DNA from 3 places in the Paenibacillus sp. FSL P2-0322 genome. Region 1 is predicted to be linked to each of the others. Evidence: riboswitches for the same ligand, from Rfam matches in the RefSeq annotation. Region 1 holds a riboswitch; each other region holds the start of a gene.
What was found. A riboswitch is a leader RNA that binds a small molecule or an ion and turns the genes downstream of it on or off. The one in region 1 is predicted to bind cobalamin.

Region 1 (3,282 bases):
CTTCTTGTTTCCCACACCCGGGGAAACGCCCACCTCAAACAGCGCAGGCTTGCCAAAGCCGCCTGTCGCCATTCCAGCCGTAGCCCCCGCTCCGGCCACCGCTGACGTTCCGGCGGTGCTCTCGGCGGTAGGCGCTTGCCCGCTCCAGCGAGCGTTGGCTGCGCCAGGCAGCTTGCCGCCGACAGCGAGGCGGCTTAGTGCCTCTGCCGCCAGCGATGCTGGGGCTGCGCCGGTTTGCACAGCATTCGTTGCCTGCACGGCAGCCATCGCTTGCGGGCGTGCCTGCGTCGCAACCGCAGCGCCGCTCGCGGAGGGTCCAGCGGGCGTAGTCGGGGCTGCGCTTGCCTGCGGTGTATCCTCTTGTGCGCCCAGCGACCACGGCTCCGCTTCCGTGCGGAGACGCTGGTGCGGCTTGAGTGCCTGCTCGGTCGCATCTAATGTGTATTTGCGCTGATATCCGCGCGGAGTCACGATCAAGCCGTCATACACTGTCGTCGAGGAATTGCCGATGATTACAGTCGTCAGCATCCCAATGTCATGGTTCAGCATATCTTCCAGCGTCGTTACAATAACTTGCTGACGTTCACGATAAGCACTTTTCACCAACCCGACTGGAGTTTGCGGATCGCGGTAACGCAGCAAAATGGACTGCGTCTCCACAATCTGGCGGGTACGCCGACCACTGCGCGGGTTGTATAATGCAATCACAAAATCGGCCGAAGCCGCTGCTTCTACGCGCTTCACAATCGTTTCCCATGGGGTCAGATGATCACTCAGACTGATCGTGCACGCATCATGCATAACTGGCGCCCCCAACAGTGATGCACAGGACTGAATAGCCGAGATCCCCGGTACGACTTCTACCTCAACCCCGTCCTCGCGTCGCCAGCCTTTTTGCATCAGCACCTCATACACCAGCCCTGCCATACCATAGACTCCCGCATCTCCACTGGAAATGACAGCTACCTTCTTGCCCATCTCTGCTTGGCGAACCGCCTCCTGTGCACGGCTCACTTCCTCTGTCATTCCTGTGCGTACAATCTCCTGTCCGTTCAACAACGGACGGATCAAATCAACGTAGGTATTGTAGCCGATAATGACCTCACTTTCGGCCAGCGCATCCAGCGCCCGTTTTGTGATATGTTCCATATCTCCTGGTCCAAATCCAATCACCAGCAATTTTCCTAATGGGCTCATCGTGCTCCTCCTATTCATCCTTTTCAGGGCAGCTATGCTATCTATTTCAATGATTTATGCACATCGTGTAACTCGAAAAAACCCCATCCTGCCCGGATGGGGTTTCTATGTACGCATCTCTCATCAGACGAACAAACAGCGTAAGAAGACACTATTTGTCTTCCTCCAGCCTGCCGTTGTTTTCCATCTGACTGTTTACGCTTCAAACGCTGCTGCACGTTCAAATCCACGCAAACCTCTAGCCAACATGGAAAAAGCAACGTGTGCCTGATTTCCTGATTTCGTACACCCATCCTCTCCGCGAAGGTTAACGGTGCATACAGATCAAGGTAGGTCTCCTGGCTTGGCATCAACGGATTCTTTCGTCTTCCCCGTTTTTCACGAGTGACCATTTTAAAAAATCCTCTTCCTTACAGTGGCGGGACCGCTCGGGATTTGCACCCGATTCCCTGTTACCCTTTGCTCAACCGCAAAGGCACCTTGTCTGTCCGCTATTTGATTATGGGTCTTATCATAACCTTGCCTCAATCAGTTGTGCAAGCACGAAAAACGCTTTATTTCAAGTTCTCTGCTTTATTTTTTAACATATGTAGCAATTCGTCCGGGTCCGCAGAGATACTTAATAACGCTGGGTGCTCGGCCCCGGTAAACCCTTCTTGCACGCTATGACGCACCATTTCTACTAACGGGTCAAAATATCCATTCACATTCAGCAGCCCAATCGGCTTGCGATGAATCCCGATTTGCGCCCAGCACAATACCTCGAATAGCTCCTCGAAGGTTCCCAAGCCACCCGGAAGGGCGATAAACGCATCGGCCATCTCGCTCATTGCCGCTTTACGCTCATGCATGCTTGCTACCTCAATAAATTCGGTAACTCCCCGATGAATGATCTCTGCATCAAATAACAGGGTGGGCATAATGCCAGTGACCTGACCGTCACCCGCCAGCATTCCATCCGCCACCTCTCCCATCAGCCCCCTGCTAGAGCCACCATAGATCAGACGGATATGATGGCGAGCCATGGCTTCCCCCAGCTTGCCTGCAGCCTCAACATATACCGATGAATGTCCAGGTCTGGACCCGGCAAATACGCAAATAGAATTCATTAACGTCTCAGCTCCTGTCCTAAGTATCATGCATCGAAACTTATTCATTATATTAGATAAACATTTTCGCTATAACAAAAATCTTTGTCGATGCATGTCCAACAAAAAAAGATAAAGACCTCGTAGGCCCTTATCTTTATTTTACTCTGTATCCCAAAATATAAGTTCATTTTTTAGCATACTGCATTTATAATTTCTATCTCATTTCAATGACCATTCACGATCTTCAGACCACAGCCATGCACCGAATCGTTATGTTCAAAATATTTGCCCAGCTCCACCATCATCGCGCCCATGCGCTCTTCGGTTGGAAACACGACTCGGTCAATCCCTTCTTCCACAATGGACTGTGCAGTCACCTTCCCTACGGATACAGCAATCACATCCTCACGAAAAGCTTCCAGTAAATCCTCGATTCGATTTTGCTCTCTGGCATATTGGGCCAAAAATCGGATTTGCGGACCACTTGTGAACGTAACAGCATCAACATTACGATGGATAATATCCTCCAGTAACGCCTGCAACTTTGCTTCCTCAGGTGGGATATGCTTATAAGGAAGTACCTGGCGGGTCACTGCCCCCTGCTCGTCCAGCCACTTTACCAACCGTGGAGCTGGATCGCCATGCAGTTGCAACAATACTTCCTTCCCCTTCAGATCGTATGGGGCGAAAGCTCCTGTCAATCCGATCAAACTTCCGTCCTCGTCTCGTACTGCTGGCGTAAAGCCACGCTTTTTGAGTCCATTGACCGTCTTGTAGCCCCGCGCTGCAATGTTGGAGGATTGCAGCAACTCCATAATCTGCTCGGCCACGCCCATATCCTCTGCCATATCGAACAAGGCATCCAGCCCCATTCCTGTCGTGAAGATGTACCAGTCTGGAGGGTGCTTCACCCACGATACAACAGCGTTGCGCAGCTCGATATCATCCAAAAAAACGGTGCCCTGGGCCGGGCGCTGTACTGGCTCACCCCCCA
Region 2 (3,282 bases), 250 kb from region 1:
TGGGTCTGATCTCACTCACACGCGTCAAATCGCGGAACGTTATTTTTGCTGCGGGCGGTATCATGGTTGTTCTCGGTTTGCTGCCTAAGCTGGCTGCTTTAACGACAGTGATTCCTAACGCTGTGCTGGGCGGGGCGATGATCGTCATGTTCGGCTCGGTCGCTGCATCAGGCATGTCTATTCTGTCAGAAGTGGATCTACGGAAAGAAAGCAATCTGCTGATCGCAGCATGCAGTATTGCCGTGGGTCTAGGCTCTGCCGTTCTGCCACAAATGTTCGACCAGCTGCCGAGCTTTGCCAAAATGCTGTTGCAAAATGGTATCGTTTCGGGTTCGATTACAGCGCTTGTCTTGAACATCGTTTTGACAAGAAAACAGGGCGAATCGGTCAAAAGCGTGACGGTTCAGGAGGTTCCACAGAAGGTTTGATGATTAGGGATAAATAAACCCTTGCCGTCTGGGGACATATAGATATTGACCCTGTCCGACTGTGCAGTGGCGCTAAAGTTAACTCTTAAGTTGATTTATTTACTAGAGGAATTTGCTAGAGTAGTGGGCGAGGCCGTGGTATAATTTACCTTATGGATTTTGAATAGTGGTGGATGTTTTCGGACCACGGTGCAGCTTCCCGAAAGGGGGTGAAGCCGATGGTCAACCTTGTGTCGTGCTACGATGTGTTGCGTTGGATGGTTACGTTACTAAGCCTGGTGTTTAGTATTCGTAAACTTTATCGCTGGCTACGTCGAAAATTTCGGAACAAGCGAAAACCCACCGCGTAATTAGGTTGGCCCCTAACGGTGGGTTTCGTTTGCATTAACATTTAGTTATGCAGCGCGCCGTGGTGGTGATCCACAGCCTTTCAAGTCCTAGAGTCTTTGCCGTTGGCGCGGCGAAGACTCTTTTTAGTATACGGACACGATGATTATCTCTATACCTAATTTTAGCACGTTCATTTCGTGCACGCAATGAATAGACATCACCTTCAATCTCGCTGTATCGTTCAAATTTAAAATATTGTGCAGCATTTATTGACAAGCCTGTGACAACAAAATAAGATCGTAATGGAAAGAAATAAAGGAAGAAAACAGGTGTGAGCCGGACGACTCTATGTACGGGGTTTTGTTGAGACCATGTGGATAGTTGTTGAGCGTGTTCACTTAAAAGGGAAGTTCGGTTGATTCCGACACGGGCCCGCCACTGTATACAGGCATCAGCAGGATACTGCTGGAGCTTTCAGAACAGCCACTGGAACTGTGAAGAACCGGGAAGGCCTGAAAGATGCGCCTGGAGTCAGGAGACCTGCCTGTTTTGACATCACTGTCAGACCCACGGGATGCTGGGGAGGTGGTTAGGCGTGCTGCATACGGAATGTCTGAAACCGATCTGATCCCTTCTATGTTTTTGGAGTTGGCTTCGAGGTGAGTTATGACATTTTATAATGAAAGCATTTCTGACTGCTGATCAAGTGGTCCGGAATGCTTTTTTCGCGTTTTGCGTTAGGTTTATATGATTTTACAAGATAGAGGGGGATTCATTGAATGATTAGCAATCGTAGCAGGCGTTCATGGTTGATATGTACAGGGGTGATGCTGTTGCTAGCAGTTATGGCTCTTTCGGGATGTGCCAGCAATAAGACGTCGGATAGCTCCGGCAAGGGTGAAAACGCGTCAGCACAACAAACAGCGACAGATAAAAAGCTGGTAATGGCGTATACATGGAAACCGTCAGGCGTTGACCCGCACGGAGATAATAGCTGGGATGTGATGCGATCCGGTGCAGGTGAGACACTGGTACGTTTGAATGAAAAGCTGGAGCCTGTGGCTTGGCTGGCAAAGGAGTGGAAGCAGGATAGTCCTACAGTTTGGACGTTCAGCTTGCAGGATAAAGTCACTTTTCATGATGGAAAGAGTATGGATGCAGCAGGTGTAAAAGCGTCTTTGCTGCGCTCTATCGAGAAAAGCCATCTGGCAAAGGATTTACTGAATGTGAAGTCCATTGATGTAAGCGGCCCGCTGGCCTTGAAAATCACGACAAACCAGCCGAACGCGGCGCTGGTGTCCAATCTAGCTGATCCATCGACGATTGTACTGGATGTGGCATCGATGAAAGATGAGCAGAGTTACCCAGCGATGACAGGCGCCTTTAAAATCAAAGCATTCAACAAGGACCAATCCTTGGTCGTAGAGCGTTATGACGGATATTGGGGCGAGAAGGCACGACTGGCTGAAGCGACGATGAAGTTCATTACGGATGGGAATTCGCGCCTGATGGCGCTGCAATCCGGCGAGGTGGACGTGGCGACGGATATTCCGGTTGATAACGCAGAGGTACTGAAAAAGAACGACAAGCTACAAGTGCTGTCGGCTCCCTCCTTACGCACCCATATGATCGTGTACAATATGGAATCGCCAGTATTCAAGGATGCGGCGAACCGTAAGGTGGTGGACAGCCTGATTCCACGCACATCGATTGTGAGCGCCGTCATGAGGGGCTTCGGTACGGAAGCAAGCAGTCCGTTCCCGAGCATTCTTCCCTTCGGTAAAGTTGAGCGTAAAGCGCTGAACGGAACGGCAGAGCAGCTGTTGACGAAGGATGGCTGGCAGAAAGACGCCCAAGGGACATGGACTAAGCAAGGCAAGCCGTTCGAGGTTACACTGCTGACTTTCCCTCAGCGTCCAGAGCTCTCCGTTATGGCTGAGGTCATCCAAAGCCAATTGCTGAAAGAGGGAATCCAAGTCAAGATTCGCAAGGTGGAAAATATCGACGAGGCGTTGACCAAAAACGATTGGGATTTTGCTATGTACAGCATGCTTACTGCTCATACAGGAGAGCCGCAATATTTTATGGACATGTTTTATTCTTCGAAAAGCGAAGCCAATGTAAGCCGGTATAGTTCCAAACCGCTAGAGAGTATTCTTAACAGCTTGAAGCTGGCGAAGGATACAGCGCAGCGTAATGCTGTGACACTACAAGCGCTGGATATCATCAATGCGGATTTGCCACAGTCGTTCATTGTGCATCCTGATAATGTGTTTGGTGTGAAAAAAGGGGTGGAGGGTTTTACACCCCATCCGATCGAGTATTACTACATTACAGCGCAATCTGATATTACGGAATAACGAGCTGCGTATCCTATGATTCGTTTTATACTGGAACGTGTGGCGCAGCTGCTCATCATTGTATTCGTTGTATCCACGCTGACTTTTGTACTGATGCGGCTCGCTCCTGGTGACCCTGCTACTATTTTGCTCACCGCGCATAATGTCCCTGCCTCTGAGGAGGC
Region 3 (3,282 bases), 2.1 Mb from region 1:
CCGAACTCACAGGAGGATAAGGTGCCGTATGATGCTAAAGAAGATCTGCATTGGGACATGGAACTCGTGTTAGTTCGTCACGGCACAACCTTATGGAACAAGGAACGTCGATATCTGGGACACTCCGACTTAGGTTTGCTACCGGGAGCAGAGCAGGAATTAAAGCCTTTGCAAGAAAAATTGCAAGGGCAGTCCTTTGCTCGAATCTATTGCAGCGATTTAATGCGATGTCGCCAGACCTTGCAGATCATTGTGCCAGAATCAGAATTGACGTCTGGAGATTCCCTATCTACTATGTCTCCTATGATGGAACCACGTCTGCGAGAGCTTCATTTTGGCGAGTGGGATGGAAAAACGTATGACATGCTCAAGGATGTGTCTTTGTATCGCGCTTGGATTGATGAGCCACAACGGATAACCCCTCCTGGAGGAGAGTCTTGGACAGATTTTGTGAATCGTCTACGGAAATTTCTTGACTCTCTGTATGAATGGCGTGTTGCTATGGAAGTTCAACCCATGGGTTTGACTGCTGCGCCGCTCTCTGTTTTGGTCGTTACGCATGGTGGCGTAATTCGTCAGTTGGCTTGCATGCTGATACCGGGTCATGATTTTTGGAGTCTGAATCCGAGGCCGGGAGAAGCATTTAGGATTCAATTGAGGCTGGCAGGACGGCACAATTACATAGCAGAAATGCTTCCTCATTAGGTTAGACACCTGCGGATAAAGAGGCTGTTTGGGTTGTAAGCCGCCTCTTTTTAACCTATAATCATCAAGTAAAAGAACGGCTTGACTACCACTTATCAAATATCCAGCAGACGAGGTCGGCGCAGCGTGATGAAACTATGGTTTCCCTTGCCTGCGCTGTTAAAAGGGAAGTCGGTGTGAGTCCGGCGCGGTCCCGCCACTGTAAATGGAAACATGCCCGTTAGTCCTGCTTTATGTGCTACTAAGCATATGAAAGAATTTCAGGACATGCATTTTACCATAAGTCAGGATACCTGCCCGTCCGCCTGTCACCATAGTCCTTCGAGGAAAGGATGACGTGTTCGCAGTGACTGTCCATGCGGAAAGAAGCTGCCGCCTGCGCACGATCTGCGCTAACGTGACCCCTGTGTCCTGATATGAGGATGCGGGGGTTTTTTGATAGGAAAAGAAGGCTGGATTTAGAAGATATCTGATGATGTTCAAGTAACGCTCTTAACGATTTTTTTTATGAAGGGGTGCAAATCATGGCAGGAAAAAAAATAAAGGTTTGGACAACAGGTCTATTGGTTCTGATTTTGGCAGTTGTGCTGAGTGCATGTGGCGCTAATGGGAAAAATGCTGAAAATAAAGAGAACCAGAATTCTTCACAGCAGCCGGGACAGACCGTAACCGCACAAGAGCCTCCGGGCAAAACAGTTTACCCACTCACAGTTAAGGATGCAACAGGACAGGAATTTACATTCAAAAAAGCGCCGGATAAAATCGTTTCCGTCTCCCCGGCAGAAACCGAGGCGCTGTTCGCCATCGGGCTGGATAAGGAAATTGTCGGTGTCTCCGACTACTCTGATTACCCAGAAGCAGCTACGAAAAAGCCTAAAGTGGGCGGTATTATGAAACCGAACGAAGAGGCGATCATTGCTGCTAACCCGGAAGTCGTTTTTGCAGGGATATCACTTAGTGAACAGGCTACGACCAAGCTGCGCGACATGGGAATTATGATTTTTAAAACGGAACCGAAGACAGTTGAAGATGTCATGGCTAACATCGAATTGTATGGGAAAATCACCGATCATCAGAAAGAAGCGAGAGCGGTGACTGACAAGATGAGAGCAGATGTAGCTGAAGTGAAAGAAGGAATTAAAAATATCGGTAAAGGTCAGAAGCTGCGGGTATACGTCGAGTTTTCACCAGGCTGGACAGTTGGTAAAGGCGAGTTTATGGACGAGCTGATCACGTTAGCGGGCGGCGAAAATGTAGGTGCCACGCAGAAGGGGTGGTACCAAATTAGTGAGGAAAATATTATTGCTGCGAACCCTGACGTGATTTTGTACAGCAAAAGTGTCAAGGACGACAAAACTGGTCAAACGCTCGGCGAAATCATTAAAGCTCGCAGTGGATGGGATCAAATATCGGCTGTTCGCCACAACCGGGTGTTTGCCGTGGATGATAATTTGATCAGTCGTCCGGGTCCACGTGTAACGGAAGGTCTCAAGGAAGTGGCCAAGGGCGTGTATCCTGAAATTTTCAAATGAACCGTAAACTGATCGGCTTTGGAGGAACAGGTCTTGTCCTGCTGTTACTGACGCTGCTGCTCTGTCTTGGCATCGGCTCGGCCAAGCTTCCGGTCAGCCAGATCACGGGCATTCTGGTTAACCACCTTCCATGGTTAGGCGATACGTTTACACCGGATTGGAATACATCCTCAGAGCAAATTATTTTGAAGGTCAGATTGCCACGAGTGTTACTGGGAATGTTGGTAGGAGCAGCGCTGGCGCTGGCGGGAGCCGGATTTCAGGGTGTGCTGCGTAATCCTTTGGCTGATCCGTATACACTGGGGGTATCCTCGGGGGCTTCGGTAGGAGCGGCAGTACTGATTTATTGGGGCCTTCAATTTTCATTTGTTGGCATATGGACGCTGCCGTTAGTGGCATTTACGACCGGAATGCTGACGCTGTGGATGGTGCTGACGTTGGCACGGGAAGGTAGAAAAATCCCGACACAAAGTCTCATTTTGTCGGGTGTGGTGATGCAATCCTTTCTGGGGGCGGTTGTTTCCTTTCTGACAGCCATGTCGAAGGAGACGGTCAATGAAATATTGTACTGGACGATGGGAAGTCTTAGTCTGCGCGGTTGGTCATATACAGGAATCCTTTTACCTTATGTGGTCATAGGACTGGTATTTCTATGGAACCGGGCACGTGTGCTGAATATTTTGGCTTTGGGTGAACGTCAGGCGGCTCACATGGGAGTTCATGTAGATGCGACGAAGCTATCTGTTCTGATCATTTCCACGCTGCTGACAGCAGCCGCTGTCTCGGTATGTGGAGTGATTGGCTTTGTGGGACTCGTTGTACCGCATATCATTCGTCTGGTGACAGGGCCTGATTACCGGATGATTGTTCCATTATCTGCGCTCGGTGGAGCTATTTTTATGGCTTGGGCAGATACGGCGGCTCGCACGTTGTTAGCCCCCACGGAAATTCCTCTGGGCGTGATGACGGCCTTTGTTGGGGCACCGTTCTTCGCATATCTCCTGTACCGGAACAAGAAGCTGCGCAGGGGGGAAATGCTGTGACA

Region 2: linked by a shared signal. The riboswitch ahead of MKY24_RS26140 (ABC transporter substrate-binding protein) and the one ahead of cobJ (precorrin-3B C(17)-methyltransferase) in region 1 are both predicted to bind cobalamin.
Region 3: linked by a shared signal. The riboswitch ahead of MKY24_RS07105 (cobalamin-binding protein) and the one ahead of cobJ (precorrin-3B C(17)-methyltransferase) in region 1 are both predicted to bind cobalamin.

Annotation. Positions count from the first base shown of each region.
Region 1 covers NZ_CP150243.1:5,658,039-5,661,320, forward strand. Annotated here, with positions in the region: gene cobJ (precorrin-3B C(17)-methyltransferase) at 1-1,197, opposite strand, end outside; cobalamin riboswitch at 1,508-1,695, opposite strand; gene MKY24_RS25050 (TIGR00730 family Rossman fold protein) at 1,752-2,306, opposite strand; gene MKY24_RS25055 (uroporphyrinogen-III synthase) at 2,513-3,282, opposite strand, start outside.
Region 2 covers NZ_CP150243.1:5,906,980-5,910,261, reverse strand. Annotated here, with positions in the region: gene MKY24_RS26145 (nucleobase:cation symporter-2 family protein) at 1-428, shown strand, start outside; cobalamin riboswitch at 1,117-1,321, shown strand; gene MKY24_RS26140 (ABC transporter substrate-binding protein) at 1,538-3,118, shown strand; gene nikB (nickel ABC transporter permease) at 3,134-3,282, shown strand, end outside.
Region 3 covers NZ_CP150243.1:1,621,067-1,624,348, forward strand. Annotated here, with positions in the region: gene MKY24_RS07100 (histidine phosphatase family protein) at 1-705, shown strand, start outside; cobalamin riboswitch at 827-1,021, shown strand; gene MKY24_RS07105 (cobalamin-binding protein) at 1,230-2,237, shown strand; gene MKY24_RS07110 (iron ABC transporter permease) at 2,234-3,280, shown strand; gene MKY24_RS07115 (ABC transporter ATP-binding protein) at 3,277-3,282, shown strand, end outside.